Regions from separate parts of the Microbacterium forte genome, predicted to be linked through region 2. Evidence: predicted binding sites of a transcription regulator. Region 2 holds the regulator's gene; each other region holds the start of a gene.

Region 1 (10,594 bases), 890 kb from region 2:
GTCGCTGTCGCTCGCCGATGACGTCGATGCCCCGAGCCCGTGGTGGCGCCTGACCCATCCACTCGAGCTCCTCGGCATCACCGAAGCTCAGCGCTGACGACAGCAGAATGCCCCGCCCCCGGATGAACGGGAGTCGGGGCATTCTGCTTCTCGGACGGCGTGCGGATCGACCGTCGTGCGGATCGGCCGTCGTGCGGATCAGCCCTTCTGGCCCCCGTCGTCCGAGCGTTCGACGACGGACTGTGCCGCAGCGGCTTCGGCGGCAGGAACCTGCGCCCCCACCGAGACCCCGACCTGTGCCGCCGCCGCAGCTTCTTCGGCGTCGCCGCTGACGACGACAGGGGTCGAACCCGTGAGTGCGTCCTCTGCGTCGATGTCGGTGGCCGCCTGCTCGAACTGCGACTGGTAGAGGCGCCAGTACGCGCCCTGCGCCGTGATGAGCTCGTCGTGCGTGCCCTTCTCGACGATGTCGCCGTGTTCCATCACGAGGATGAGGTCGGCGTCGCGGATCGTCGACAGTCGGTGAGCGATCACGAACGAGGTGCGTCCCTGTCGCAACGCCGCCATCGCGTGCTGCAGCAGCACCTCGGTGCGGGTGTCGACCGCCGACGTCGCCTCGTCGAGGATCAGGATCGACGGCTGAGCGACGAACGCTCGCGCGATCGTGATCAGCTGACGCTCACCCGCCGAGACGTTCGACGCGTCCTCGTCGAGCACCGTGTCGTAGCCCTCGGGGAGCGAGCGCACGAAGCGATCGACATACGTCGCCTTCGCCGCCTCGAGAACCTCGTCGTCGGTCGCCGTGGAGCGTCCGTATCGGATGTTCTCGCGAATGCTGCCGGCGAACAGCCACGGGTCCTGCAGCACCATGCCGGTGCGTGAGCGCAGCTGCTCGCGCGTGACCTCGGAGATGTCCTGACCGTCGAGCAGGATCCGCCCGCCGTTCAGTTCGTAGAACCGCATGATCAGGTTGACGAGCGTCGTCTTGCCCGCTCCGGTCGGACCGACGATCGCGACCGTCTGACCGGGCTCGACCCGGAAAGAGAGGTCTCTGATGAGCGGACGCTCGGGCGTGTACGAGAACGCGACGTTCTCGAACTCCACGACGCCCTTGCCGTCGGCGAGCTTCGGAGCATCTGCGGCGTCGGCCTCCTGCTCTTCGGTGTCGAGCAGCTCGAACACCCGCTCGGCCGACGCCGTTCCCGACTGCACGACCGCGGCCATTCCACCGAGCTCCGACAGCGGCTGCGTGAACTGCTGCGAGTACTGGATGAACGCCTGCACGTCTCCGAGACGCAGCTGCCCGCTCGCGACCATGAGACCGCCGAGCACGGCGATGCCCACATAGGTGAGACTGCCGACGAAGGTCATCGCCGGCATGATGATGCCGGAGAGGAACTGCGCCTTGAAGCTCGCCTGGAACAGCTCCTCGTTCTCGTCCTTGAACTTCTCCAGCGCATCCTGCTCGCGACCGAAGACCTTGACCAGCGCGTGGCCGGAGAAAGCCTCCTCGACGCGGGCGTTCAGGCGACCGACCTTGCGCCACTGGGTGCCGAAGGCCTTCTGCGACCGAGGGCCGATGACACCGAAGATCACACCCATGAGCGGGAGCGCGACCAGCGCGACGAGCGCGAGCTGCCACGAGATCGAGAACATCAGCACGAGCACTCCCACAACGGTGAGAACGGCCGTGATCGCACCGGACAGCGACTGCTGCATGGTCTGCGTGATGTTGTCGATGTCGTTGGTCACACGGGAGATCAGGTCTCCGCGCTGCACTTTGTCGAAGTACGACAGGGGCAGGCGGTTGATCTTCGCCTCGACCGCTTCGCGAAGGCGCCACATGGTGCGGACCATGATGACGTTGATCACGTAGCCCTGGAGCCAGCTGAGGAAGGCGGCGGTGATGTAGATCGCCAGCACGGCGATGATGACCCAGCGCAGCGCGTCGAAGTCGACTCCGTCACCGACCCTGAAGCTGCCGAGAGCCTCGACCTGGTTGGCGAAGTCGTCCTGCCCGCCCTGACGGAGCGCGGCGACGACATCGTCCTGCGGGGTGCCGGCGGGGAATCCGGGGAAGTCCCCGTTCGCCTGCGCGAGCTGCACCGAGATGAAGCCCTTGTAGATGAGGTTCGTGGCCTCGCCGAGCACCTTCGGCGCGGCGACCGTCAGCACGACGCCGACGGCGCCGGCGATCGACACGAGGATGAACCACACGGCCGACGGCTTGAGCAGCCCGATCATCCGACCGAAGCTCTTGCCGAAGTTGTCGGCCTTGCCGGGTGCGACGCTGTCCCAGCCGCCGCCGTCCTGGCGCGCCTTCTCGGCGAGCTCGGCTTCGTACTTCTCTTCTTCGGTCATCTCGGGCTCGACCGCAGTGGTCGCGGCCGTCGCCTTGGCTGCACGGCCGCGGCGGGTCTGGGGCGTGTTCTGCTCGCTCATGCGTCCACCCCCAGCTGCGATTCGACGATCTCTCGGTACGTGGTGCTCGTCTCGAGGAGCTCCTCGTGCGTGCCGACGCCGACCATGGTGCCCCCTTCGAGCACGACGATGCGGTTCGCATCGGTGATGGACGAGACGCGCTGCGCGACCACGATCTTGGTCACGTGCGGCAGCTCACGCCATAGCGCCTGCCTCAATCGGGCGTCGGTGGTGAGGTCGAGAGCCGAGAACGAGTCGTCGAACACCAGGATCTGCGGCTGACGCACGATCGCGCGGGCGATCGCCAGACGCTGACGCTGTCCGCCCGAGACGTTCGTGCCGCCCTGCGTGATGCGCGATTCGAGGCCCTGCGGCATCTCCTCGACGAAGTCGCGGCCCTGTGCGATCTCGAGGGCATGCCAGAGCTCTTCGTCGGTCGCGTCCTCTCTGCCGTAGCGGAGGTTCGACGCCACCGTGCCGGTGAAGAGGAACGGGCGCTGCGGAACGAGACCGATCGTCGCCCACAGCGATTCGACATCCGCCTCGCGGACATCCGTGCCGCCGACGAGGACGGCTCCGCCCGAGACGTCGAAGAGTCGCGGGATCAACGACACGAGTGTCGTCTTGCCCGCACCGGTCGACCCCACGATCGCGACGGTCTCGCCGGGCTCTGCAGCGAAGCTGATGCCCTTGAGCACGGGAGAGTCGGCCCCGGGGTAGGTGAACTCGACGTCGTCGAAGGCGACCGAGCCAGGCGTCGGGAAGTCGGTGACGCCGTTCGCCGGACGCTCCATGCTCGACTGCGTGTCGAGGACCTCGCCGATGCGCTCGGCCGAGACCGCGGCGCGCGGGATCATGATCGCCATGAAGCTGGCCATGATGACGCCGCCCATGATCTGACCGATGTACTGCATGAACGCGAAGATCGTGCCGACCTGCACCGTGCCGCTGTTGACCTCGATGCCGCCGAACCACACGACTGCCACGATCGTGACGTTGAGGATCAGCATGAACAGCGGGAACAGCAGCACGAACAGCGAGCCGACCTTGCGGCCGACCACCATGATGTCGGTGTTGGCTCCGCGGAAGCGCTCTTCTTCGATGCTCTCCCGGACGAAGGCCCGCACGACGCGCACACCTGTGAGCTGCTCGCGCAGCACGCGGTTCACGGTGTCGAGCTTGCCCTGGTAGCTGCGGAACAGCGGAACCATGCGGCTGACGACGAGCCCGGCGACGATCAGCAGCAGCGGCACGGACACGGCGATGAGCCAGCTCAGACCGATGTTCGTCTGCACGGCGAAGATGATGCCGCCGATCGCGAGCAGCGGCGCGGTGACGAGCATGGTGGCGCCCATCATCGCGAGCATCTGCACCTGCTGCACGTCGTTCGTGTTGCGCGTGATGAGGGAGCCTGCACCGAACTGCGACACCTCGCGCTCGGAGAATCCGCTGACCTTGGCGAAGACGTCGGCGCGGATGTCGCGGCCCGCACCCATGGACGCGCGGGCGGCGAAGTAGGTGGCGATGACCGAGGCGATGATCTGCCCGAGCGAGACGGCGAGCATGAAGAGACCGGTGCGCCAGATGTAGTCGGTGTCCGACTGGGCGACGCCCTTGTTGATGATGTCTTCGTTCAGGCGCGGGAGGTAGAGGGTGGCGAGCGCGCTGGCGAACTGGAACACCAGGACGGCCGCGAGCAGCCATTTATAGCGGGCGAGATAACGGAGGAGGATTTTTCCCAGCACAGGCGGACTTTCTAGGAAGGATGAATCGGCGGATCTCCCGACGGGCGGACGCAGGCCGACGATCGCGCACAAGCAAGAGTGGCATGAACTTCGGACATTCGTATCCCCCGATGGGCGGACCTTCGCTGACAGCGAACCATTTGGCCCGCGGCCAGCGGTTTATGCACCGCGGCGAACAACCGCAGATATATCGAAATACCTCAGAAGAGCGAGCGTTCGGGCACGAAATCCCGAGCATCGGCACCGGCATCCGACGGGAGCTCGGCGATGGTCGCCGGGTTCCACTTCGGATTGCGGTCCTTGTCGACGACCTGCGCGCGGATGCCCTCGACCAGATCGGGATGCTGCGTCACGAACCACATCACGCGGCGGTACTCGCCCTCGAGAGCGGCGCGCAGGTTCGGGAGTCGACGTGCCTCCCTGACGGCGTCGAGGGTGACGGCGAGTCCGGTCGGTGCCAGGCTCTCGAGCAGGTCCGCGGTCGCCGCGGCATCCGCAGCCTCCTCGGAACGGAGCCGCGACACGGTCTCCGCGATCGTGTCGGACGAGAACGCGCGGTCGATCCATTCGCGTGACGCCGGGAGCGCAGACGGCTCGGGGGTCTCGTCGAACAGCAGCACGATCTCGGCCGGCCCGGTCGGGTCGGCACGATAGGCCAGCGCCTCGCGCAGCGCATCCAGCCGGTCGGACGGCACGAAGTGGTCGGCGAAGCCGAGCAGCACCGCATCCGCTCCGTTCATCGTCGAGCCCGTGAGTCCGAAGTACTCCCCGAATCGCCCTGGCATCCGCCCCAGCAGCCACGTGCCGCCGACGTCGGGGGTGAATCCGATGCGCGTCTCGGGCATCGCCAGCCGGGAACGCTCGGTGACGATGCGGATGGCCGCGTGACCCGACAGGCCGACGCCGCCGCCCATCGTGATGCCGTCGGCGATGGAGACGATGGGCTTCGGGTACTCGGCGATCATCGCGTTCAACGCGTACTCGGCGCGGAAGAACTCGGCGGTCTCCTCAGTGCGTCCGGCCACGATCTGCCCATGCAGTGCGCGAACGTCTCCCCCCGCGCACATGCCTCGCTCGCCCGCGCCGTCGATGACGACGATCTGCACATCGGTGTCGTCCCGCCAACGCTCGAGGGCCTCGGTGAGCTGCTGGATCATCCCGGGGTCGAGCGCGTTGATCGCTTCCGACCGGTTCAGGGTCAGCCTGCCGAGGGCCCCTTCGGTGCGGACGAGGACCCGGGAAGCAGCGCTGGATTCGGTCACGGGTGCCAGGCTACCCGCTCGACGGACCCTTGCATCCGGCCGCGTTCGTAGGGTAAATGCACGATCCTGCGGCTTTTCCGGCAGGATAGACAGAACTGCCCACTGCAACGAGAGGTCGCAGATGCCCGACGGACAGGTGCTCGAGTTCACGCACGTCACGAAGCGCTTCAACGACGTGACGGCGGTGTCCGACTTCTCCGCGCGAGTCGAGCCCGGTGTCGTGACCGCTTTCCTCGGCCCGAACGGCGCCGGCAAGACCACCACCCTGCGCATCCTCCTCGGCCAGGTGCGCGCCACGAGCGGCACCGCCACGATCGGCGGAGTCTCGCATGCAGAGCTGCGTCACCCGCTGCGCACGATCGGTTCCGTCCTGGAGGAGACCGCGTATCGGCCCCGCCGCTCGGCCTCACGCCAGCTGACGATCGCTGCCAAGGCCAACGGCATCCCGCTCTCGCGTGTCGACGAGGTCCTCTCGCTGGTCGGTCTCGAGCACGAGGCCGAAGGTCGCATCGGCAGCTTCTCGCTCGGAATGCGTCAGCGGCTGAGCGTGGCACACGCGCTGCTCGGCGACCCCGGCGCTCTGGTCTTCGACGAGCCGGCCAACGGCCTCGACCCTGAGGGCATCCGCTGGATCCGCCTCCTTCTGCGTCGCCTCGCCGACGAGGGCCGCACGGTTCTCGTCTCCTCGCACGTGCTGAGCGAGATCGAACAGGTCGCAGACCACGTGCTCGTGCTCTCGAAGGGCCAGCTCGTTCTCTCGAGCGGCATCGAGACGCTCGCCGACCCTTCTGCCGGTTCTGTCGTGGTCGACGCGGCGGATCGTGCCGCACTGAAGTCCGCGCTCTCGGCGGCCGGCCTCGAGGTCGAGGTGCTCCGATCGGGTCTCACGGTTCGCGGCAGCAACGCGGGAGCCGTCGGCGCCATCGCGGCATCGGCCGGCATCGCCCTCGCCACCCTGGTGCAGCGCGGCCCCACTCTCGAGGACGTCTTCATCGAGCTCGTCCGCGGCGGCAGGCTCGCGCCGCAGGCCATCACCGCCGCGCCGGTCGATTCCGCAGCGCCGGTCGCGGATGTCGGAGCGCCTGTCGTCGATTCCGCCGCGCCATCCGAGTCGTCGGACGTGGCCGACTCCGACCACGCCGATTCCGAGACCCTGCAGGCTCTGGATGTCGCGGGGTCCGATGTGTCCGAGTCCGATGCAGCTGCGACCGATGCGGATGCGTCGGTTCTCTCCGAATCCGATGCGGACGCGGCCGACGCCGCCCGCGCAGAGGCCGACGCGGCGGATGCCGAGGCCGACGACGCGGCTGATGCGGCGGATGCGGCTCGTGACGTCGAGTACGCCGCGGCGGAGCTCCGCTATGCGGCCGATGCCTCGGATGCGAACGACGCGGAAGATGCGGCCGACGTCGCGTCGGAGGCCGCGCATGCGGGCCGCGAGGACGCCCACGGCGATGATGACCCGGCAGGTGGATCGACCGAGCCGCAGACGCCCGCGGACACCGAAGCGGCGAACGCCCAGCCGTCGTTCGACGACATCCTCTTCGGCACCGCCCCGGCCGACGCGCCGGACGCTCACGCCGACGACACCGACGCCCGCGTCAGCGACGACACCGACGGTCACGTCCCTGACGCGACAGACCCGACTGCGAACGAAGACGGCACCGGCGAGCACTCCGGAGTCGAGTTCTTCGCCGAGGCACACGAGTCCGACGAGTCCGACGAGTCGTCGGACGACGCGTCGGCTGAAGCGTCTGGCGACGACGACCCTCGTTCGGCTGCCGTCACCTCGATGCTCGCCGCCGCTGCTCGCGCGTACTACGAGGACGAGCCCAAGGACTACCCGCTCGGAGAAGTCGACGTCTCAGCAGAGGCGGAGACAGAGGCGGATGCCGCTCACGAGGCGAACGATGGTCGCGATGGCGAGCACCACGAGGACGCGCACCACGAGCACCACGAGGGCGACCACCACGAGCAGCACGAGGGCCAGCACCACGAGCACCACGAGGGCGAGCACGACCGCTCCTGAGGTCACCCCTCGAGGGCACCGACGCGAACGACCTCCGCGCCGTGAGGCTGAGGAGGGCGTTCGCTCGTTCTCGGATCCCTCAGGCGGGCCGTGGGCGGATCACCGGACGGCGACTCCCCTTCGACACCGGCGTGGGCGATGTGGCCACGATCTCCTCGACGTCTGCCGGTTCATCCGACACGTCGAGTCGGAGCGCCTGGGTCAGAGCGAGGCCGTGCCTCGTCGTGAGGATCAGTCGTCGGTACTGCTCGTCACCGGAGAGGTCGATGACGACGCTGGGACGTCGGCGGCGGATGAGGACGAAGTCGACGCTGCCCGCAGCCTTCCACGTTCCGGCGGCGAGCACCCCGGGGATGTGCGTTCCCGGATTCGGCACGCCACGCAACCAGGTCCATGCGTCGTCGATCAGCTGGACCTTGGTGATGGTGTCGCGCACGAGCCTCACATTGTCGCGGTGGAAGCTCGCCGCACGTTCGATCGGCGAGAGCACGATCTCGAGTTGCGTCTGGTCCAGCAGCAACGTCACCATACGTCCAGTCTGCCAGCGGCACCCTTCCAGATGTCTGTGTCTTGTTCACAGGAAGGCAACGATCCGTTGTCGGTTCCCACGATTCCACCTTCTTCCATTCCGATGTTCTGCTCGACCTTCGAACAAATCTACTAGAGTCGGAGCATGACATCCGCCACCGATTCCGACCTCGAGCAACGCGCTGAGCTGCTCGACTCGTGGGTCGAGAAGCGGCGACAGATCGCACGCCTCGAAGCCGAGGCGTCCGATCTTCTTGCCGAGCGGATGCGCCTGAGCCGGTCTGACTCCGACGAGAACCCGTTCCACCGCGACGCCATCCACAGGTCGATGATCGCGGAGTACTCCGCGGCGGGCCGCCTCACTCAGGGCAGCGTCGAATACGCGTTCACCGATGCCGGCTTTCTCGCCGCCAGCCACCCCGGTGTGCGTTCGGCTTTCAGGGCCGGCCGCATCACGGCGGCGCATGTCCGCGAGATCGTGCGGGCCGCAGGAGTGGTCCGGGAGGCGGTCAACAACGGGCGAGCGGATGCCGATGTGCTGCCGCTGTACGACACGGTCGCGGTCATCGTGGCCGAGCGGGAGACCCCTGCACGAACACGAGCGCACCTGCGCGAGCTGGCCGCCGTCCTGGCAGGCTCCACGGTCGCCGAGCGCCATGCGCGCTCGAAGTCGGAGCGCACAGTCACCGTACGCCCGGCAGGAGACGGTCTGTGTGCGCTGACAGTCGTGCTCCCCGAGCATCTCGCGACGGCGGTCCTCGACCGGCTCACCCGACTCGCGCACGTCGTCATCGCCGGGCGGAACGACCGTGAGCCGACGCTCGATCCGATGGACGACGGCGAGAATCCGATCTATCCGGACGACATCGCGCAAGACGACCCGTCGCGTGACGATTACGCGATCTTCGGCGACGGGACTTTCACAACCGATCCGACCGGCCCCACGGTCGAACACATCCCGTCCGACACCCGCACGATCGATCAGGTGCGGGTAGATCTGCTGATCGACCTCCTGCTCGCCTCCGATCCGAGCGCGGCAAACGGCTCAGGACTCGACAACATCCAGGGGCGCATCCAAGTCACAGTCGCCGCGACCACGCTCGCGGGGTGCGACCATCGCCCCGCGCAGCTCGACGGACACGGGCCGCTGCACCCCGATATCGCCCGCGATCTCGCGGGCCGCAACGGCGGATGGTCCCGGTTGTTCCTCGATCCGACCGGACTTGTCGTCGAGACCGACACCTACCGGCCGACAGAACCCATGCGGCGGTTCCTCCGTGCGCGAGATCAACACTGCCGATTCCCCGGCTGCAGGATGCCGGCGCATCGATGCCAGATCGATCACACTTTCGATCATGCCAAGGGCGGGCGGACGGAGATCCACAACCTCGCCCATCTGTGCGCGCGGCACCACTCTCTCAAGCATCCAGACGTCGCTGACGACCATCGTTGGACGGCGCAGCAGCTTCCCGACGGCACGATCGACTGGTTCAGCCCACTCGGCCGCACCTATCGGGACTCACCGTCACGACGAGTCATGTTCGTCTGACGTTGATCACGCCGTAGTCCGTCGAATCTCGAGCGGCACACACGACTCAGTCGACGCAGACGCGCCTCACGCGATACACACACGCTTCGCGCGACGCGCACGTGCCTCACGCAAAGCACTCACGCCCGGCATGAGGCGGGATCGTGCAGCTTACGCCTGTGCGCGGGCAGCAGCCTCGGCCGCGATCGGGAGCGCCGCTTCGATGCGCTGAAGCTCTTCCTCGCCGTGCGCGGCTGTCAGGAACCAGGCCTCGAACACGCTCGGAGGCAGCGCGACGCCCTGCTCGCGCATCGCGTGGAAGAACGGCGCGTACCGGAACGACTCCTGGGCCTGGGCCTCGGCATAGTTGCGAGGCGCTGAAGCGCGGAACGAAGCGCTGAAGAGGTTTCCCGCGTGCGCGACGGCGTGGGTGGCACCTGCGTCCGCGAGAGCGGCGTCCAGGGCGCCAGAGACCCTGGCTGCGGCGGCGTCGACGGTCGCATAGACCTCAGGGGTCGCGAGCCTCAGAGTCGCCAGGCCGGCGGCGACCGACAGCGGGTTGCCCGAGAGCGTGCCAGCCTGGTAGACCGGGCCGAGAGGTGCCAGCAGGTCCATGACCTCAGCGCGTCCACCGAGAGCGGCCAGGGGCATTCCTCCGCCGACGACCTTGCCGAACGTGAAGATGTCGGGCAGGTAGTCCTCGCCGGCCGCGGCCTGGAGCCCCCAGAAGCCTGCGGGGTGCACGCGGAAGCCCGTCAGCACCTCATCGAGGATCAACAGCGCGCCATGAGCGTGTGCGGTCTCGGCCAGCAGCCGGTTGAACCCTGGCAGCGGCGGAACCACACCCATGTTCGCGGCTGCGGCCTCGACGATCACCGCGGCGATGCGCGGACCGTGCTCGGCGAAGACGGCCTCGAGCGCGCCCGGGTCGTTGTAGTCGATCACGAGGGTCTGTGCGGCGATCGGCGCGGGCACCCCCGCGGAGCCGGGCAGAGCGAGAGTCGCGACGCCGGAACCGGCCGCGGCGAGGAGACCGTCGGAGTGACCGTGGTAGTGGCCGGCGAACTTGACCAGCAGGTCG
Region 2 (10,594 bases):
GAGCCCTGCCGCTCCCGGTGCTGACGCCCGTTCCGCGGCGAGCCCTGCGGCGCCGATCCCTGCCCCTGCCCCTGCCCCTGCCCCGAACATCCCGCCGACGTCGACGCCGACCCCGGCGAATGGCGTGCCGCAGCACCAGACCCCCGGCGTCCCGCCCACCCCGCCGCTGCCGGCGCCGACCACCGCGCCCCCGCCGGCACCGAACGCCGCTGCGGCCGAGTCGGCGTCTTCGGCATCATCGCGCCGTCAGCAGCGTGAGCAGGGTGTAGAACGACGCTCGTTCCTGCAGGAGGAGCGCCGCGAGGAGCCCGCGCGACAGGGCGGGCGCGGGCTGCTCAATCGCGTCGGATTCTCCCTCGGACCCAACGCCCGCGAGCGAGCCGTGCGCGACGACGAGCACGCTGTAAGCCGTCACTGGCCGGGACCCCGCACCGTCGCGGTCGTCAACGGAAAGGGCGGGGCGGGAAAGACACCGGCCACCGTGCTGCTGTCAGCGGTCTTCGCCCAGTACGGCGGAGCCGGCGTACTCGCATGGGACAACAACCAGACCCGCGGCACGCTCGGCTGGCGCACCGAGACCGGGGCTCACGACCGCACACTGCTTGAACTGCTTCCGCAGACGCAGCGTCTGCTCGGAGCCCAGGGACAGTCTGCGGACCTCGCGCACTTCGTGCACCACCAGCCTCAGGAGAAATACGATGTCCTGCGGTCGAAGCCGATCCGACTCGCGCACGAGAACCGGCTCCGGCCCACCGACGTCGACTCCATCCACGCGATCGCGGCCAAGTTCTATCGCCTGATCATCATCGACTCGGGCAACGACGAATCCGATCCCATGTGGCTGCGGATGATCGACCTCGCCGACCAGATCGTCGTCGCGACGACGACACGCGATGACCATGCCGAAGCCGGGGCCCTGCTGCTCGAGGCGCTCGAGGACCGCGACGAGCGCTCGGCGCGGCTCGCGCGGGAATCGGTGGTCATCGTCAGCCAGGCCGATCCGAAGGCGTCACCGGCCGAGGTGACGGACGTGATCGCGGGTTACCAGCCTCTCGCGCGCGAGGTCGTCGGCATTCCCTTCGACCGCGAGATGGTCGACGGCCACCTGCGCCTTCGGGCACTCGCGGCACCGACGCAGCGATCCTGGCTCTCGGCCGCAGCCGCGGTCGCGCGCGGTTTCTGAGCAGCCCCGCGGGCGGTCACCGACGCGCAGCTGTGCGACGGGCTCTCGATCCGGGGCGCCCGGTATTGCTCGTCAGGACCGGAGGCTGTCGACCCAGTTGCGGAGCAGCTGGATTCCTGCCTCTCCCGACTTCTCCGGGTGGAACTGCGTCGCCGAGAGCGGTCCGTTCTCGACGGCGGCGAGGAACGGGTCTCCGTAGGTCGACCAGGTGAGCACGGGCTGTGGGAACGGCGGGATGACATCGAGCTCCCACGACTGCGCGGCGTACGAGTGCACGAAGTAGAAGCGCTCGTTCTCGATGCCTTTGAACAGCACGGAGTCGGCGCCCGGCTCGACGGTGTTCCACCCCATGTGCGGAAGCACGGGCGCGTTGAGTTCGGTGACCGCTCCGGGCCACTCGCCGAGGCCCTCGGCATCATGCCCGCGTTCGACGCCGTGTGCGAAGAGAACCTGCATCCCGACGCAGATGCCGAGGACGGGGCGTCCGCCTGCGAGGCGACGGTCGATGATCTCGTCGCCGCCGTGCGCGTAGAGCGCGTCTCGGACGGCTTGGAACGCGCCGACGCCGGGCACCACGAGACCGTCGGCCTCGAGCGCCTCTTTGCGATCGCGCGTCAGCACGGCGTCCGCACCCGCCGCGACGAGAGCCTTCACCGCCGAGTGGACGTTGCCCGATTCGTAGTCGAAGACGGCGACCCTGGGTGCCGAGCTCACAGCGCACCCTTCGTCGACGGGATGCCGTCGACCAGGGGGTCGAGCGCTTTGGCCTGGCGGAATGCTCGAGCGAACGCCTTGAACTCGGCCTCAGCGATGTGGTGGGGGTCACGGCCACCGAGGACGCGCACGTGCACCGTCAGCCCGGCGTTGAACGTGATCGCCTCGAAGGAGTGGCGCACCAGCGACCCGGTGAAGTGGCCCCCGATGAGGTGGTGCTCGAAACCGGCGGGCTCTCCCGTGTGAACGAGGTACGGGCGCCCCGAGATGTCGACGACGGCCTGGGCGAGCGCCTCGTCGAGCGGGACCAGCGCGTCGCCGTAGCGCGAGATCCCGGACTTGTCGCCCAGCGCCTCGCGGATCGCCTGACCGAGCACGATGGAGATGTCTTCGACGGTGTGGTGGGCGTCGATCTGCGTGTCTCCGGATGCGCGCACGGTGAGGTCGGTGAGAGAGTGCTTCGCGAACGCCGTCAGCATGTGGTCGAAGAACGGCACCGACGTGTCGATGCGGCTCGCACCGGTGCCGTCGAGGTTCAGCTCGAGCTCGACGGTGGACTCCGACGTGCTGCGCACACGCGTGGCGGTGCGGGAGGTCTGGGCGGGGGTGCTCATGAAGCCGATCCTATCGAGGCGAGGGCATCGAGGAACGCGGTGGTCTCCGCCTCGGTGCCGGCGGTGACGCGGAGGTGTCCGGGGATCCCGACGTCGCGTATCAGCACTCCCCGGTCGTACAGCTGCTGCCAGATCTTCTGAGGCTCTGCCACGCCCCCGAAGAGGACGAAGTTCGACCACGACTCGTGCGGCGTGTAGCCGAGGGCCTCGAGCGTCGCCGAGATGCGATCCCGCTGCTCGACGATCTCCTCGACCATGCCCAGCATCACGTCGGAGTTGCGCAGTGCGGCCACCGCCGCCGCCTGAGTGAGAGCGCTGAGGTGGTACGGCAGACGCACGAGCCTCAGGGCGTCGATGAAGGCGGGATCGGCGGCGAGGTAGCCCACGCGAGCACCCGCGAACGCGAAGGCCTTGCTCATGGTGCGAGACACGGCGAGCCGAGGGCGTCCGTCGAGCAGTGTCAGGGCGGAGGCCGCCTCGCGCGGCGCGAACTCCTGGTAGGCCTCGTCGACGACCACGATCCCCGTCGATGCCTCGTAGACCGCTTCGACCACGTCAAGACCGAGCGGTGTGCCCGTCGGGTTGTTCGGGGAGCACAGGAGGATGACATCGGGGTCGACATCCCTGACCTGGGCCGCCGCCTCTTCGGGCGTGATCGTATAGTCGGGCTGCCTGGCGCCGGCGACCCACCGCGCCCCGGTCCCCTTCGAGATCAGCGGGTACATCGAGTAGGTCGGGCTGAAGCTGAACGCCGTACGACCCGGCCCCCCGAATGCCTGCAGGATGTGCTGAAGGACCTCATTCGACCCGTTGCCCGCCCAGATCTGATCCGCCTCGAGACCGTGGCCGAGGTACTCGGCGAACCCCTCGCGCAGCGTGGTGAACTCGCGATCCGGGTAGCGGTTGACGTCTCGGAGCGCGACCGCGATGTCATCGAGGATGTCGCTGGCCACGGCGTCCGGAACCGGATGCGTGTTCTCGTTGACGTTCAGTGCGATCGGGAGAGGCGCTTGAGGCGCTCCGTACGGCGTGAGCCCCCGGAGGTCGTCGCGAAGTGGCAGGTCGTCGAGTGATGCAGTCACCCTTCCCATGGTAGGCCGCGTTCGCCCCATGAATGCCCGTCGAGACCGAGTGTGAACGGGAACTCCCCCGCCTCGCTCCACGAATCGGGCGAAGTCGGGCTCACTCCGAATACTGCGCCGGAATCGCCAGCTCCTGACCGATCTGCAGCTCCCCGCCGCGCAGCAGGTTCAGCCGTGTGATGTCGCCGATCACGTCGCGCGGATCGGCCTCGGGCGCGATGCCCTCTGCGATCGACCAGAGAGTGTCGCCCGGCATCACGGTCACGGTCGCGAACGTCGCCGTCGCCGTCTGCTCACCCGAGGCCATCGCGCTGCCGCCGCTGATCGCCGCGAAGGCGATTCCGACGGCGAGGGGCACCGCTGCGACGGCGAGCACGACGCGTCGACCACGCGCCGTCAGCCGGAGCCGCGTCGCCGGACGAGCCGGAAGGACTGCTGCACTGCTGAAGGTGATGGTGCTCATGTCGTGCTCCTCTGCATCTACCGCGTGGGCGGTGAAGTTGGCGTAGCGTTCGCATCCACGCCTCGGCCGGGAGCCGGGGATGCGAAGCTACGTACCGAAGTTATCTTCGAATTCGAACATCTGTCAAGCGTTCTTCGAAACAGAAGTGCGAGAATCGGCCGACACGCTCGAACAGATCTTCCACATCGTCGCGTTTCTCGGATACGGTTTCGATAGGAACACCCCATCACGGGCCTCCGACATTCGAACTGAGACGCCGGATCGCACACCTGAGGAGCACCATGAGCGACAACTCCGCCCCCGAGGCCGACGCCCCGCGCACTCGTCGCCGGAAGAGCCTGAGCCCGAAGCAGATGGCGATCCTCGAGGTCATCCAGACGTCGATCAGTCACTACGGCTACCCGCCGAGCATGCGCGAAATCGGCGACGCCGTCGGACTCAAGTCGCTGTCCAGCGTGACTCATCAGCTGGGTCAGCTCGAGCTCAGCGGATATCTGCGCCGCGATCCGGGAAAGACCCGCGCGATGGAGGTGCTCATCGACCTCCCCGGCGCGAGCGGTGAGAACCCTGCCGATGTGGCGACGCCCGTCGGAGACGCCGCACTGGTTCCCCTCGTCGGGCGCATCGCCGCCGGCGTTCCGATCACCGCCGACCAGCAGGTCGAGGAGATCTTCCCGCTCCCCCGTCAGCTCGTCGGCAAGGGCGACCTGTTCATGCTCAAGGTGTCGGGCGAGTCGATGATCGACGCCGCGATCTGCGATGGCGACTGGGTCGTCGTCCGTTCGCAGAACAGCGCAGAGAACGGTGAGATCGTGGCCGCCATGCTCGACGGCGAGGCCACCGTCAAGGTACTCCGGCGACGAGACGGCCACACGTGGCTGCTGCCTCGGAACTCCGCTTTCGAGCCGATCCTCGGCGACGAGGCCGTCGTGCTCGGCAAGATCGTCGCGGTGCTCCGCTCCGTCTGACCCTCTCCGCACACGAGCCTCCGGAATCGTGCATTCTCGGAGACCTCGTCGCCTGGCCCGAAACCCACCCTGTGTGACGCCGTGAGCCGGTGCGCCATAGGCTCGAACCATGTCGTCGCCGTTCGGTACCTGGCCCTCTCCGTTCACTCCCGACCGGATCGCCGCGTCGTCTCCGAGGATCGACGGCGCCGCCTTCGTCGGCGATGACATCTGGTGGGGCGAGTCGGTGCCTGCCGAGGGCGGTCGCCTGACGGTACGAAGTTCCAGCGGCGCCGAGATCCTCCCCGCGCCCTGGAGTGCACGGTCGCGCGTGCACGAGTACGGCGGAGGGGCGTGGACGGCGGATGCCGAGGGGACACTGTTCTTCGTCGAGGCCAAGGATCAGCGTGTGCATCGGATGCCCCGCGGTGGCGCCCCGATGCCCCTGACTCCCGCGGGGCCGGCACATGGCGGCCTGCGCCTGCAGAACGGGCGACTGTTCGCGGTGCGGGAGGACCTCTCGGTCGACCCGCACCAGCGCGGCATCGTCGAGATCCCGACAGACGGGTCCGCCTCCGACGATCCGACGCTGCTGAAGGTGCTCGTGGAGGGAGAGTCGTTCTACGCGCATCCTGCGCTGTCTCCCGACGGGACTCGCGCCGCGTGGGTCGAATGGTCGGGCGAACGCATGCCGTGGCAGGACGCGTCGCTGGTGCTCTCCGACGGCACCGGCCGGATGGAGCTGCCCACGCGAGCCGCCCTCCAGCCGGAGTGGACGGACGACGGCGAGATCCTGTACTCGGATGACCCGACCGGCCGCTGGGCGCTGCACCGACAGCGCGTCGACGGCCGCGAAGCGGTCGGTCCCGCAGAGCGGATCGCCGACACGGACGCCGACACGGGGTACGGACTCTGGGTACTCGGCAATCGCTGGTATCGACCGCTCGCCGACGGTCGCATCGTGGCGGTGCGCACGAACGGACGCGACGAGGTGGACGTCATCGAGCGGGACGGCGGTGCCCACCGCATCCCCGTTGCCGCCGACGGCCATGTCAGCATCGACGATGTCGCAGGCACCCGAGTGCTCCTCTCCGGCAACAGCTCGACGACCGCGCCAGGTGTCTGGTGCGTCGACGTCGACTCCGGCGACATAGAGGTGGTCGCGGGAGCGACGCCGGCCGACCCGACGTGGATGCCCGCAGCATCCGAGATCCTGGTCGATGGCGCTCACGGCCCTGTCCATGCTTTCGTCTACGAGCCCGTGAACCCGTCGGCTTCAGCCGCGGACGACGAGCTCCCGCCCTACCTCGTGCTCGTGCACGGCGGCCCGACCGCCCATGTGACGGGCGCCTCGTCCGCGGCCATCGCGTTCTGGACCAGCCGCGGCATCGGCGTGCTCGACGTCAACTACGGCGGATCGACGGGATACGGGCGCGCCTACCGAGAACGACTCGACGGCGGATGGGGCGTGGTCGATGTCGACGATGTGATCGCCGCGGCGCGCGGCCTCGCCGACGCCGGGCTCGCCGACCCCGATCGCATCGCGATCCGCGGGGGCTCGGCCGGCGGCTGGACGGTGCTCTCGTCGCTGGTGCGGGGCGGCACGTTCGCCGCGGGCATCAGCCGATACGGCGTGGCCGATCTGCGGATGCTGACCGAGCACTCGCACGACTTCGAGGCGCACTACGTCGAGGGCCTGGTGGGACCGCTGCCCGAGGCCGAGGCGCTCTACGTCGATCGTTCTCCCCTGACGCACGCCGATCGGATCGGCGTGCCCGTGCTGCTCATGCAGGGAGCGGAGGACCGTGTCGTGCCGCCGTCGCAGTCCGAAGCGATCCGCGACGCTCTGGCGCAGCAAGGCGTCGAGCACGAGTACGTGCTCTACCCGGGTGAGGGCCACGGCTTCCGTGCGAGCGAGACCATCATCGACGCACTCGAGAGGGAGCTCGGCTTTCTCGGACGCGTGTTCGGCTTCACGCCCGCGCGCTGATCACTCCCCGACGCGGTTGCGCAGGCGCATCGCGCGGTCGGCCTCGCGGGTGTCCTGACGCTCACGCAGCGTCTGACGCTTGTCGTATTCCTTCTTGCCCTTGGCGAGGGCGATCTCGACCTTGGCCCGACCGTCCGAGAAGTACAGCTTCAGCGGGATCAGCGTGTAGCCGCCGGCGGACACCGCATGCTGCAGCTTCGCGATCTCCTCGCGGTGCAGCAGCAGCTTGCGGACGCGCTTGGCGGAGTGGTTGGTCCAGTGCCCCTGCGAGTACTCCGGAATGTGCACGGAATCGAGGAAGACCTCGTTCCCCTTGACGAACGCATACCCGTCGCTGAGGTTCGCGCGTCCCTGACGCAACGACTTGACCTCGGTGCCGGTGAGCACCATCCCCGCCTCGTACGACTTCTCGATGTTGTAGTCGTGACGTGCGCGACGATTGGTCGCGATGACCTTCTCCCCGCGTTCCCTGGGCATGATTCTCTCCTGATCCGTGTCGCGAAGTGTTCCAGAGCCCGAGTCGGGCGCACGACAGCCTGTCAGTCTATACCGGCGAGCCGCTCAGGTGCGAAGCCAGCGTCGGATCGCGAAGCCCGCCGAGAGTGCGGCCAGCACGACACCGATCCCGATCAGCACGGGGACGACGACGACGGCATCCTGCATCGACACCCACGTCGTGATGAAAGGCACGCGTCCTCGAAGGTAGCCGTCGACACCGAAATGCACCCCGGCGACGACCGCCGCGCTCGCGAGGGCCGAGCCGAGGAACGCGGCGAACACGCCCTCCAGCACGAACGGCGTCTGGATGAAGCGGTTGGATGCACCCACCAGACGCATGATCCCGATCTCCTTGCGCCTGGCGTAGGCGGAGAGTCTGATCGTCGTGCCGATCAGCAGGATGGCGGCGATCAGCATCAGCGTGGCGATCCCCACCGCGATGTATGTCGCGACCGTCAACGCGGAGAAGAGCGGCTCGAGGTACTGCAACTGGTCCTGCACCTGCTCGACGCCGGCGACGCCGTTGAACGCCTCGGAGATCACCTGAGACTGGCCGGGGTCCTTCATGGTGACGAAGAAGACCTCGAACGCCTGCTCCGGGGTGATGACGCTCGCCTGGTCCTCGCCGAGCTGCTCGACGAGCTTGGCGTAGGTGTCCTCCTTGGAGTCGAAGGTGACCTCGCTGATGAGGGGGGCGAGCGCCTCGCCCTCGAGCTGGGCCCGCACGGCGTTCACCTGCTCCTCCGAGGCACCACCGTCGACACAGGTGTCCTGCTCGGAGATGTCGGAGCACATGTACACGGCGACCTGGGCCCGCTCGGTCCAGTACCCGCGCATGGTGCCGATCTGCGCCTGCATGAGGATCGCAGCGCCGACGAACGTCAGCGACACGAAGGTGACGAGAACGACGGAGATGACCATCGAGATGTTCCGTCGGAGGCCGCCGAGGGCCTCGGTGAGGATGAGTCCGATTCTCATGACGTCGGCCCCACTTCTTCGGAACCGTCATCAGACAGGCCGAGGCGATCGGCCACGCCGAGCTCGGCGACGTCGACCTGCGGCATCACGATGGGATGCGTCCGAGGCGCGACAGGGGCCTGGACGGCCATGGGCTGCTCCTCGACGACGGGCGGCTCGATCGGTGCGGCCTGCGCCTCCGGCGTCTCGGATGCGGTCGGTACGGCATCCGCGGATGCTCCCTCGGCCCTGCGCTGAGCGGTGAGCTCCTCAGCGAGCGCAGCGCGGACGAGCGAGAGGTCGGCGGTCTGGCGCTGCACCTCCTGCACCGCGGTGAGGGCGGCTGCCGCTGCCGCACCGCGCACCTCCTCCGGGACGAGGCGCGGGATGTTGGATGTGTCGCCATACCCGCCGTGCACTTCGTCTCGCACCATCTCGCCGTCGCGGAGCTCGATCACTCTGCGCTGCATCTGGTCGACGAAGCCCGCCTCGTGCGTCGCCATGAGCACGGTCGTACCGCCCGCGTTGATCCTCGCGAGAAGCTGCATGATGTCGACCGACGTCGCCGGGTCGAGGTTTCCGGTCGGCTCGTCCGCGAGCAGCACCTGGGGGCGGTTGACGAGCGCTCGAGCGATCGCGACGCGCTGCTGTTCTCCACCGGAGAGCTCGTGCGGCATTCTCTTCTGCTTGCCGTCGAGCCCGACCAGCGCGAGCGCCTCGGGGACGGCCTGCTGGATGAAACCGCGCGACGAGCCCGTCACCTGCAGGGTGAAGGCGACGTTCTGATAGACGGTCTTCGACGGAAGCAGTCGGAAGTCCTGAAACACGGATCCGATGTGGCGGCGGAAGTACGGCACCTTGCGGTTCGCCAGCGAACGCAGGTCGCGTCCGAGCACGGCGACGCGACCGGTGGTCGGCACGTCCTCTCGGAGGATCAGCCGCAGACAGGACGACTTGCCCGACCCTGAAGCGCCCACGAGGAAGACGAACTCGCCTCGCTGCACTTCGAAGTCGACATCGGACAGAGCGGGCCGTGAGGTCCCGCGGTAGCGTTTCGTGACGTTCTCGAACCGAATCATGGCGGTTCGAGCCTAAGCGCGCCCGTTCATCTGTTCGCGAGCGACACCCCGCGGGAGCCCCCTGCGTGTCACACCGCACTGCTATACATGGAGGTGCGATCCACGCCATCAGGGTGGACGATACTCCGAGGGGGAACCATGACGACGCCTGCAGGCTGGTATGACGACGGATCCGGGCGCCAGCGCTGGTGGGACGGCACCCAGTGGACCGAGCACTTCGCTCCGATCGTCGACTCCACGGAGCCCGCAGCGGATGCGTCGACCGCCGGTTCGACCGACGACGAGGCGACGAACTCCGGTTCCGCCCAGAGCGCGCATGACGCCTCCTCCGCAGGCTCCCCGGAGACCGCGGCCGACGCAGAGACCGCCGCGTCGATCGAATCCGTCGCTGCGGTCGAGACCCAGTCGTGGAATGCCCCTGCACCCTCCGACTCCGATGCCGGTGCGCAGGCGCCTGCGGACGAGGTCGCAGCTCCCGAGTCCGAGTCCTCCTGGTCCGCCTCCGAGACTCCCGTTGAAGAACCCGGCAGCGCGCAGGCACCCGACTTCACCGCTCCGGGCGCCGCTGCGCCGGCCGACGGCACCGTGCAGCCGTATGGCGGGGGCGCGCCCTCGTACCCCGGTGCCGCTGCTCCTGCGCAGCCCCAGGAGTACCCCGTCACCGCCGGCTACCCGGGGGCCGCAGCGCCGAGCTACCCCGGCGCCGCACCCTATGCGTCCGCAGGACAGCAGTACGGTGCTCCCACGGGCTACCCGCCCGCGTACGGAGCGACGGCCCCGGCAGCTCCGTCGGGGCCCTCGATCCTCGGCCTCGTCGGGCTCGGGCTCGCAGCGCTCGGCACCATCCTGTCGTGCATCCCCGTGATCTTCTGGCTCGGATGGCTCTTGCTGGGCGTCGGATTCATCGTCTCGCTGATCTCGCTGTTCCTCAAGGGCAAGAAGTGGCCGGGCATCTCCGGCCTCATCCTGTCGGTGATCGGCGCGATCATCGCGGTCGTCATGTTCTTCGTCATCGTCTTCGCGACGGTGTCCGAGGCCGTCCGCGACCTGCCGACGGCCCCGCCGTC
Region 3 (10,594 bases), 920 kb from region 2:
AGAGCGAACGAGTCCGCAGCTTGCGGACGAGGAGCTCTTCTGCGTCGGCACGCAATTGGGAGGGGTCGACGCCCGGGACATCGTCGAATCCCAGATCCTGCGACTGCAACGCGCGCAGACGCGGTGCGGACCGAGCCGCTGCGCCGCGAGCAGGATGTCGCTCACTGGGCCCACGAGAGTCGATGGGCGCGACGGGATTCGAATCGCGGCTCGAGACGCCCCCTGTCGACTGCCACACCCCGGCGTCGGGCGCCGAACGAGCTGTCGCGCTTTCGACCTCCGGACCTTCCCGGTCGACCGACTTCGCGCGTGTGTCGTCACGACCGAAAAGGGGGATGATGGGGGCGAGCTGCTCAGGCCCGCCCCCGCCATCACTCATGGTTCACTCCGGGTGTTCCCCAACCGCGAACCATCACGCTCATGCCGGACGACGCTCGGCGAGCTCGTCAGCAGGTGCCTCGGTGGCTCCTCCGATGCCGAGCTTTTGCTTGATCTGCATCTCGATCGCAAGCGCGACATCGGGGTTCTTGAGGAGGAACGTCCGCGCGTTCTCCTTGCCCTGGCCCAGCTGGTCGCCGTCGTAGGTGTACCACGATCCGGACTTCTTCACGATGGCGTGCTCGACACCGAAGTCGATCAGGCTGCCCTCGCGCGAGATGCCGACGCCATACAGGATGTCGAACTCCGCCTGCTTGAACGGCGGTGCCATCTTGTTCTTCACCACCTTGACCCTGGTGCGGTTTCCGACTGCATCGGTGCCGTCCTTCAGCGTCTCGATGCGGCGGATGTCCATGCGAACCGACGCGTAGAACTTCAGCGCCTTTCCACCCGCGGTGGTCTCGGGCGATCCGAAGAAGACGCCGATCTTCTCGCGCAGCTGGTTGATGAAGATCATCGTGGTGTTCGTCTGGTTGAGTCCACCCGTGAGCTTTCGCAGTGCCTGCGACATCAGTCGAGCCTGCAGACCCACGTGGGAGTCACCCATCTCGCCCTCGATCTCGGCCCGAGGCACGAGAGCCGCGACGGAGTCGATGACGATCAGATCGATGGCGCCGGAGCGGACGAGCATGTCCGCGATCTCGAGCGCCTGCTCACCCGTATCGGGCTGCGAGACGAGAAGAGCGTCGATGTCGACACCGAGCTTCGCGGCGTAGTCGGGGTCGAGCGCATGCTCGGCATCGATGAAGGCGGCGATCCCGCCGGCACGCTGGGCGTTTGCAATCGCGTGCAGCGTGAGCGTCGTCTTACCCGAGGACTCGGGGCCGTAGATCTCGACGATTCGTCCACGCGGGAGCCCTCCGACGCCGAGGGCGACATCGAGAGCGATCGAACCGGTCGGAATGACGGCGACGGGTGCGCGCTCGTCGCTGCCCAGTCGCATGACCGAGCCCTTTCCGAACTGACGGTCGATCTGGGCGAGTGCAGTCTCGAGGGACTTCTCGCGGTCAGCGGGTGATGGCATGACGTGCTCCTTATGCTCGCGTGGTGCCGCCTGTAGGCTGTCGCGGTCCTCCCGGCTGGGCGGAACTCTCCGACAAGGCGTATGGCTCTTCGGCTTGCTGTTCACCGTACGAGGGGCCTCGGACATTGCGTCGTCAGCTCCGCGAATCAGGGAGAACACCGTCTCCGAACCACTTGTGCAGAAGACTACGCCCGTTTCGAACACATATTCGACGACACGCCGTCACGGCATGTCGTTAGTCGAACGCTCGTCGTATGCGTCGGAGGGTCATCGCTTGCGCGGCTCGAGGCGCCCGGCGCCGTGCCGCCGCTCCTGAGGCACATCGGTCTCGGCGCACAGCGCCAGCCAGATGTCACGCGGGGGAACGCCCGCGTCCAGAGCCTGGTCCGCAGTGCGTCCGGCGAGCTGGGTCAGAATGAGGTCACTGACGAGGGACGACCCTCGACCACCGAATTCCGCGTCGACTGCGCGGAGAAACTCACTGCGACGCATCAGAGAACGAAGAGAATCCGACGCTCAGTGAAGCGAAAGCTCTGGCTCGACGGAAGCCACGAGGTCATCGGGAACGACATCGGGGAAGACCTGGATGCCCTCGAGAACGGAGATGCGGTCGCCGACCTCTCGCATGATGATCGAGATGGGAACATCCAGAGCATCGGCCACCGAGGCGAGAATCTCGCTCGACGCCTCTTTCTGGCCCCGCTCGACCTCACTGAGATAGCCCAGGGCCACGGATGCCTTGCTTGCAACCTGCCGGAGCGTACGCCCCTTCTGCAGGCGGAAGTCCCTCAGCACATCGCCGATTTCCTGTCGTACAAGAATCATCGGAACCTCCTCCCAGATCGCCTTCTCGAGGTCTCCCTCGAGGAGACCGCCAGTCTAGTCCTACCGACCTTCACAAAATCTACCTTCGCACGCTGTGCTTTCGGTGTGAGCACATAGGACATAACGGAACCCGCGCATCAGCTATTCCCGCAGGATCCGCACGAGCATGGCCACGGCCGCATCGACCGTCTGAGCGCGGATCTGGGCGCGATCGCCGTCAAACCTGAATGCCTCGCTCACGGACGTGTACGGGGTCACCACGGCGATGTGCACCGTGCCGACGGGCTGACCGTCGGGTGAGTCCGGTCCCGCGATCCCCGTGGTCGAGACGCCAACGTCAGCAGGGACTCCGGAGACCTGCAGCGCGCGACGCGCCCCAGCCGCCATCTGCAGCGCCACGTCGGGGTGCACGGGCCCGTACGCATCGAGCAGGTCGTCGTCGACCCCCAGAAGCGTGTGCTTCACAGGGGTGGCGTAGGCGACGATCGCTCCGCGCAGCGACGCCGACGCGCCTGGCACCGAGACGAATTCCGCAGCGAGAGCCCCGCCCGACAGCGACTCCGCGATACCGAGGGTCCAGCCACGCTCGATCAGCGCGGCGAGCACCTCCGACGCCGACGCCGACGTCACGACGGCTGCCGTGCCCCTCGCACCTGCGCCACGATGTAGTCGATGCCACTCGCGACGGTGAGGATCAGCGCCAGGATCATCAGGATCGCCGTTCCGACCACCCACAGCTGGGGTCCTATCACCACGTGCAGCGGGAGCAACGCCCAGGAAAGAGCCACGGCCTGAACCGCGGTCTTGATCTTGCCCATCCACGCGGCCGCCACGACGTGCTCCTTCGCGACCATGAGGCGGTGGATCGTGATGCCCCACTCGCGGATCAGGATCACGATCACGACCCACCAGTTGAGCTCCCCGAGCACGGCGAGTCCGATGAAGCCCGCTCCCGTGAGCAGCTTGTCAGCGATCGGATCCCACAGCTTGCCGAAGTCGGTGACGATGTTGTGGCGACGCGCGAGGTAGCCGTCGACCCAGTCGGTGGAGATGCCCACGACGAACAGGATCGCCGCAACCCAACGGATGACGATGTCATCGAGCCCGTAGGTACCGCCCATCAGGAGCAGGATGAAGAAGATCACCGCAAGCGGTATACGCGCGATGGTGATCGCGTTGGGGAGCTGCCGTGGAATAGCCATCAGTCTCGTCCTGTCAGTCCCCAGGCGTCTTCGTCGCCGTCGTCTTCAGCTTCGACCACCGGCAGCCCCTGGAACTGGGCCTCGACCGGGTCGTGCGGTGCTCCGGCCGCGGTTGCGGCAGAAGTGGGAGCGGCCGGCTTCGGTGGAGCGTCGTCGCCGCGCAGTTTCGCCATGACCTGGGGCAGCTGCTCGGCCGTCGCCAGCACGTCACGCGCCTTGGAGCCCTCAGACGGGCCGACGATCTCTCGCGACTCGAGGAGGTCCATCAGGCGACCCGCCTTGGCGAATCCGACGCGCAGCTTGCGCTGCAGCATGGATGTCGATCCGAACTGCGACGACACGATGAGTTCGGCGGCCGCGAGGAGAAGCTCGAGATCGTCCCCGATGTCCTCGTCGACCTCCTTCTTCTTCGTGGGCTCGAGTGCTTCCTGCACGTCCGCGCGGTAGTCGGGACGAGCCTGACGGGTGACGTGCTTGACGACCGCGTCGATCTCCTTCTCGTCGACCCACGCTCCCTGCAGACGGAACGGCTTGGATGATCCCATCGGCGAGAACAGCGCGTCGCCCTGGCCGATGAGCTTGTCGGCACCGGGGCTGTCGAGGATCACTCGGCTGTCTGTGACGCTCGTCACCGCGAACGCGAGGCGCGACGGGACGTTGGCCTTGATCAGACCGGTCACGACGTCGACGCTGGGGCGCTGGGTGGCGAGCACCAGGTGGATGCCGGATGCTCGCGCGAGCTGGGTGATGCGGACGATCGAATCCTCCACATCGCGCGGGGCGACCATCATCAGGTCTGCGAGCTCGTCGACGACCACCAGCAGGTACGGGTACGGCTTGAGCACGCGTTCGCTGCCGACAGGGAGCTCGACCTCACCGGCGCGCACCGCCCGGTTGAAGTCGTCGATGTGGCGGAATCCGAACGACGCGAGGTCGTCGTACCGCATGTCCATCTCCTTCACGACCCACTGCAGCGCCTCGGCGGCCTTCTTGGGATTCGTGATGATGGGCGTGATCAGGTGCGGAACGCCCGCATAGCTCGTCAGCTCCACCCGCTTCGGGTCGATCAGGACCATCCGCACGTCCGTGGGCCGAGCGCGCATGAGCAGGCTCGTGATCATCGAGTTGACGAAGCTGGACTTACCCGACCCTGTGGAACCGGCGACCAGGAGGTGCGGCATCTTCGCGAGGTTCGCGATGACGATGTTGCCGCCGACGTCTTTTCCGACGCCGATCGTCATCGGATGCGTGCTCTTGTGCGCCGCGGGCGACCGCAGCACATCGCCGAGCGCGACCATCTCCTTGTCGGCATTGGGGATCTCGATGCCGATCGCGCTCTTGCCCGGGATCGGCGAGAGGATACGCACATCGTTGGACGCGACCGCGTAGGCGAAGTTGTTGCTCAGCTGGAGGATCTTCTCGACCTTGACACCGTGGCCGACCTCCACCTCGTACTGGGTGACTGTCGGGCCACGAGAGAATCCGGTGACCTTCGCGTCGACCTTGAACTGGGTCAGCACGCTCGTGATCTGTTCGATCACCTTGTCGGTCGCTTCAGAACGCATGACCGGCGGCGGTCCTTCGACCAGCAGCCCCGGCGAGGGAAGCACGTAGGGGGTCACGGGCGCCTGCGGCCCCTTCTCCCCCGGCCCCGGGGTTCCGAAGCCGTCGAGTCCCGGCAGCTCGGGCATCTCGCCCGTGTCGGACTCGTCGTCGAGGAGCGCCGTGGTCTGCTGCCCGGCCAACGACTCGGTCACCGAGCGCACGTCGGACAGCACCTCCGTCGCGGCATCCGAGGCGTTCTCCACGACGACGGCCTGGTCGTATGCAGGAGTCGGCTCCGAGGTGGTGAGCAGAGCGGTGATGTCGTCGGATCCGAGAGTGCCCTCGTCGGGGTCCTCCTCGCGGCCGGTCTTGTTGCGTCGCCACCATGGCAGGACATCAGGATCGTCGACCTTGTCTGCCTCGTCGATCGCAGCGGCATCCTTCGCGGGCTTCTCAGGCCGCTCGGCGTCGAACATCCACGCATAGAGATCCCCGAGCCGCTGACCGATGCGGTTCGGCGGAGTCTTGGTCAGGATCAGGACGCTGAGAGCAGCGACCACCGACAGCACGATGTACGCGCCCACCGGGGTGAGGTACGACAGCGGCTCCCCGAGCATCCACCCGAACAGCCCGCCTGCCTCGCTGAGTGCGGGCATGCCGTCCTTGGGCTGCGGTCGCACGAGCAGGCCCGCGGAATCGATGCGGCCGGCCGCGGTATGGCAGAAGCCCGCGAGGGCGAGGATGAAAAGTCCGAACCCGATGCCGATTCGACCGTTGTCGTGCACCGACGAGGGATGCCGGAACAGCCAGCCGGCGAGCAGCAGGAGCAGGACCGGCATGACGAAGGCCACGCGTCCGACGAGAAGCCCTACCGAGTAGGCGCTGATGTTGGCAGCGACCTCGTTGCCGATGAAGAACCATTCGTTGACCGCACCGGCGATCGCCAGCAGCACGAGCAGGAACGGGAAGCCGTCGCGCCGATCGTCCTTCTCGAGGGTCTCGGGTCCGAAGGCTCGGAACAGTCCGCCGACACCGTGGGCGAGCCCGTTCCAGGCCCGCACCGCCACCGGGGGCTTGTCGATCTCGTCGATGTACTTCTTGGGCGCTGCCTGAGCCTTCGGAGCAGCCTGCCTCTTCGGGCGAGGCGTGGCGCTCTCGGACGCGCGCGCTGACTTCGTGGTACTCCTGGCCATACTCTCACGTTACGTCCAGAGGGCGACATAGGCCCGTAATGACGCGGCATTCCGCGGTCTTCCGCCGGCGGGCGGCGATGGTTCAGGACGTGCGGTACACCATCGTGTCGCGGACGCTCCCTGCGTCGGTGACCACGAAGCCCTCCGATCGGTACAGGGTCCGCGCGAAGTTGTCCCGTTCCACGCTGAGGCTGAGCCGAGGGTGCCCTTGGTCACGAGCGTGGACCACGAGACGTCGGAGCAGCGTGCGACCGACTCCGTGAGCACGCCAGATCGGCTGCACGCCGATGATGAGCTCCGGCACGGCGGTCCCGACGAATCCGAAACCCGCGTCGTCCGGCGACAGCATGCGATACCACGCGGCGCCGATCGGGCGCCCGTCGGCATCGACGGCGAGGAAGCCCGCATCCGCCGGCCGCATCCATCCGGCCACATAGCGCCGGTGCTCGACCGCGGTGAGGATCTCGTGGCGTGGTCGTGCTGCGCCCGAACGCCAATTCGCCGCCTCGACGACCATGTCGCCGAGGAAGCTCCCGTCCGCCTGTACGGCGGGTTGGATCGAGAAGACGTCCGGCATGAGGTGAGCGTACGCCGCCGGCGTTACAGCCGAGTGTCGGTCGACTGTGAACCCGCAGGCGACGCAGCTCCGATCACGCCTCGATGACGAGTGGGACGATCATCGGACGACGACGCAGCTTCTGGTTGACCCAGCGCCCGATCGTGCGGCGGATGACCTGCGAAAGCGCATGGGTGTCGCGCACGCCGTTGCCGGAGGCTTCCTTGAGCGCTGCGATGATCTTCGGCGTCACGTCGTCGAAGACGGAATCGTCTTCAGCGATGCCGCGCGCGTGGATCTCGGGTCCCGAGATGATGCGCCCCGTCGCGGCGTCGACGACGACGATCACCGAGACGAAGCCCTCTTCAGCCAGGATCCGGCGGTCCTTGAGGTCGGCGTCGGTAATCGCGCCGACAGTCGAGCCGTCGACATACACGAACCCGAGGTCGAGCTGACCGACGACGCGAGCGTCGCCATCCTTCAGATCGATGACGGTGCCGTTCGAGGCGATGATGGTGCGCTCGGCGTCGATCCCCGTGTCCTGAGCCAGTTTCGCGTTCGCGATCAGGTGACGGTACTCGCCGTGGACGGGAAGCACGTTCTTGGGCTTGAGGATGTTGTAGCAGTAGATCAGCTCGCCGGCTGCGGCGTGCCCCGAGACGTGCACCTTGGCGTTGGCCTTGTGCACGACGTTCGCGCCGAGCTTGGTCAGTCCGTCGATCACGCGGTACACAGCGTTCTCGTTCCCGGGGATCAGGCTGGAGGCCAGGATCACGGTGTCGCCCTCACCGGGCTCGATCGCGTGGTCGAGGTTGGCCATCCGGCTGAGGACGGCCATGGGCTCGCCCTGCGAGCCGGTCGACATGTAGACGATCTTGTCGTCGGGAAGGTCTCGCGCCTTCTTGTAGTCGATCAGCAGGCCGCTCGGCACCTTCAGGTAGCCCAGGTCCTCGGCGATCGTCATGTTGCGCAGCATGCTGCGCCCCAGCAGTGCCACCCGGCGCCCGTGCGCCGCTGCGGCGTCGAGGACCTGCTGCACCCGGTGCACATGGCTGGAGAAGCTCGCGACGATGACGCGCCTGGGAGCCTTGCCGATGACCTGGTCGAGCACGGGTCCGATCGAGCGCTCGGTGGGCGTGAAGCCCGGCACGTCGGCGTTGGTCGAGTCGACGAGGAAGAGGTCGACTCCCTCCTCGCCCAGGCGGGCGAAGGCACGGAGGTCGGTGATGCGTCCGTCGAGCGGCAGCTGATCCATCTTGAAGTCGCCGGTCGCCAGCACGAGGCCGGCGGGGGTGCGGATCGCGACGGCGAGGGCATCGGGGATCGAGTGGTTGACCGCGACGAACTCGAGGTCGAACGGTCCGACCTTCTCGCGCTGCCCCTCTTTCACGGTGAGCGTGTACGCCTTGATGCGGTGTTCCTTGAGCTTCGCCTCGACGAGCGCGAGGGTGAGGCCGGAACCGATCACGGGGATGTCGCTCTTCAGACGGAGCAGATACGGGACCGCGCCGATGTGGTCTTCGTGCCCGTGTGTGAGGACGACGCCGACGATGTCGTCGAGGCGGCCCTTGATCGGCTCGAAGTCGGGCAGGATCAGGTCGACACCCGGCTGGTGCTCCTCAGGGAAGAGCACGCCGCAATCGACGATCAGGATCTTGCCGTCGAACTCGAAGATGGTCATGTTGCGACCGATCTCGCCGAGGCCGCCGAGTGGGGTGACCCGCAGCGTCCCCTCGTCGAGTGCTGCGGGTTCTGCGATCGGGGTGGACATGCTGTCTCCTCAGTCGGACACTCCACGCGTCCGTTCGTTCGTTGTGACGCGGCTCGCCGCGCCCGGTGTCAGCGGGTCGTGCCGTGCACCTTCGGCAGGGCACCGCCCGCGGCCGCGTTGCGGTCGGGGCGGAAGTTGGAGAAGTCTGCGCCGGGGACGTCCTTCACGAGATCGAGCTCGTCCTCGATGAGAGCGGCCTCCCACTCTTCGGGACCGACGAGCGGCAGACGGACGCGAGGGCTCGAGATACGGCCGAGCCCGTGCAGGATGTACTTCGCCGCGACGGTGCCCGGCACGTGCGTCATGACGGCGCGCACGAGAGGCTCGAGCCGCTTGTGCTCAGCGGTCGCGGTCGTGAGGTCGCCGCGGTTGACGGCATCGATGATGGTCCGGTACGGCGCTGCCGCGACATTCGCGGTCACCCCGATCAGACCGGTCGCGCCGATCGCGAGGTGCGGCAGCACGTTGGCATCGTCACCCGAGAAGTACATGAGGTCGGTCTGATTCAAGACGCGGCTCACCTCGGAGAAGTCGCCCTTGGCGTCCTTCACGGCGAGGATGTTCGGGTGCTTCGCGAGCCGGAGGATGGTCTCGTACTTGATCGGCACGCCCGTGCGACCGGGGATGTCGTAGAGGATCACCGGGAGATCGGTGGCATCGGCCACGAGCCGGAAGTGGGTCAGGATGCCGGCCTGCGTCGGCTTGTTGTAATACGGCGTGACGATCATGATGCCGTCTGCGCCGGCCTTCTCACTCGCCTTGTACAGCTCGATCGCGTGCGCGGTCTCGTTGGATCCGCCGCCCGTGATGATCTTGGCGCGGCCGGCGGACACCGACTTCCCGACCTCGACGAGCTTGAGCTTCTCGGGGTCCGTCAGGGTCGAGGTCTCGCCGGTCGTTCCCGTCACGACGATCCCGTCAGCACCGGCGGTGATGACGTCATCGATGTGCTTCTCGACGGCGGGCCAATCGACTTCACCGTCGGCCGTCATCGGAGTGACGAGCGCGACGAGAACCTGTCCGAAAGGGTTGCCCGAGTGCGTCATGCCCCCAGCGTATCGGTTCGCGTGCCGCTCACCCAGACGGGGCCGGGCGGATGACGTCTCCGCGGGCGATCTCGATCTTCTCGCGGAGCACCAGACCGGACAGCTCTCCGACCGTCACCTCTTTCACGTGCTTCCGGAACATCTCGATGCCGGTGATCCGCGTCTGCGCCTGCAGAGCTCCGTCGCGCACCACCACGATGTCGTCATCCACTCGCAGCACGCCAGACGTGACCGTGCCCGTCGCCACTGTTCCGCGTCCGGTGATGGTGAAGACGTCCTCGACCAGGAACTCGGTCGACCCCGAGGGCACCGACAGCGAAGCGGGCGCCGGAACGCGAGTGCTGTCGCCCGTCGCCGTCTCCCCCGCGACGCCGGAGGTCATCGCAGCGAGTCGCGCGGCCTCCGCTTCGTTGTATCGGCGCAGCATCTCGTTGGCATCCTCAGAGTCGCGCTTGCGCCCGAACAACCATCCCATGCAGTCGATACTAGGGATCCGAATAGGCTCGACTCCATGGCATGGGTCACACGCGCGTCGTCGACGGTGTACGAGAACCGGTGGATCGAGGTGCGCGAGGACCAGGTCACGGGCCCCGCGGGCGACGGGATCTACGGCGTGGTGACAATGCGGCATCCGGCGGTCTTCGTGGTCGCGCTCGATGACGAGGACCGCGTCTGCCTCGTCTCCCTCGAGCGCTACACGACAGGCATCTCGATCGAGGTGCCTGCCGGGGGAAGCGACGGCGAAGATCCGCTCGTGGCCGCGCAGCGAGAGCTGCTCGAGGAGACGGGGTTCGTCGCCGACGAGTGGACGTCGCTCGGGACCATGAACGCGCTCAACGGGATCGCCCACGCACCCGAGCATGTGTTCCTCGCCCGCGCCATGACACGGGCGGATGACTCGACGCACACCCGAGCGGAGGAGGGCATCGACGCCGTCACCTGGGTGCCTTTCTCCGAGGCGCTCAGCATGATCGCGGACGGCCGGATCACCGAT

What was found. Region 2 encodes LexA, which represses DNA repair genes until DNA is damaged. Its sites were predicted from a motif close to TCGAACANNTGTTCGA; they were not measured.
Region 1: the regulator LexA is predicted to act here: its motif matches at 8,105-8,120, upstream of OB895_RS13665 (HNH endonuclease signature motif containing protein).
Region 3: the regulator LexA is predicted to act here: its motif matches at 1,659-1,674, upstream of recA (recombinase RecA).

Annotation. Positions count from the first base shown of each region.
Region 1 covers NZ_CP116871.1:2,819,779-2,830,372, reverse strand. The annotation lists gene OB895_RS13695 (D-alanyl-D-alanine carboxypeptidase family protein) at 1-97, shown strand, start outside; gene OB895_RS13690 (ABC transporter ATP-binding protein) at 199-2,442, opposite strand; gene OB895_RS13685 (ABC transporter ATP-binding protein) at 2,439-4,166, opposite strand; gene OB895_RS13680 (enoyl-CoA hydratase/isomerase family protein) at 4,367-5,428, opposite strand; gene OB895_RS13675 (ATP-binding cassette domain-containing protein) at 5,550-7,457, shown strand; gene OB895_RS13670 (hypothetical protein) at 7,537-7,986, opposite strand; gene OB895_RS13665 (HNH endonuclease signature motif containing protein) at 8,131-9,534, shown strand; gene OB895_RS13660 (glutamate-1-semialdehyde 2,1-aminomutase) at 9,685-10,594, opposite strand, start outside.
Region 2 covers NZ_CP116871.1:3,707,877-3,718,470, reverse strand. The annotation lists gene OB895_RS18050 (MinD/ParA family ATP-binding protein) at 125-1,183, shown strand; gene hisH (imidazole glycerol phosphate synthase subunit HisH) at 1,256-1,897, opposite strand; gene hisB (imidazoleglycerol-phosphate dehydratase HisB) at 1,894-2,511, opposite strand; gene OB895_RS18035 (histidinol-phosphate transaminase) at 2,508-3,602, opposite strand; gene OB895_RS18030 (LysM peptidoglycan-binding domain-containing protein) at 3,694-4,056, opposite strand; gene lexA (transcriptional repressor LexA) at 4,338-5,024, shown strand; gene OB895_RS18020 (S9 family peptidase) at 5,134-6,993, shown strand; gene smpB (SsrA-binding protein SmpB) at 6,994-7,470, opposite strand; gene ftsX (permease-like cell division protein FtsX) at 7,555-8,469, opposite strand; gene ftsE (cell division ATP-binding protein FtsE) at 8,466-9,527, opposite strand; gene OB895_RS18000 (DUF2510 domain-containing protein) at 9,666-10,594, shown strand, end outside.
Region 3 covers NZ_CP116871.1:879,074-889,667, forward strand. The annotation lists gene OB895_RS04430 (regulatory protein RecX) at 1-379, opposite strand, end outside; gene recA (recombinase RecA) at 419-1,462, opposite strand; gene OB895_RS04440 (DUF3046 domain-containing protein) at 1,730-1,954, opposite strand; gene OB895_RS04445 (helix-turn-helix domain-containing protein) at 1,979-2,287, opposite strand; gene OB895_RS04450 (CinA family protein) at 2,429-2,917, opposite strand; gene pgsA (CDP-diacylglycerol--glycerol-3-phosphate 3-phosphatidyltransferase) at 2,914-3,489, opposite strand; gene OB895_RS04460 (FtsK/SpoIIIE family DNA translocase) at 3,489-6,227, opposite strand; gene OB895_RS04465 (GNAT family N-acetyltransferase) at 6,310-6,804, opposite strand; gene OB895_RS04470 (ribonuclease J) at 6,878-8,554, opposite strand; gene dapA (4-hydroxy-tetrahydrodipicolinate synthase) at 8,623-9,600, opposite strand; gene OB895_RS04480 (EF-Tu/IF-2/RF-3 family GTPase) at 9,629-10,075, opposite strand; gene OB895_RS04485 (NUDIX domain-containing protein) at 10,112-10,594, shown strand, end outside.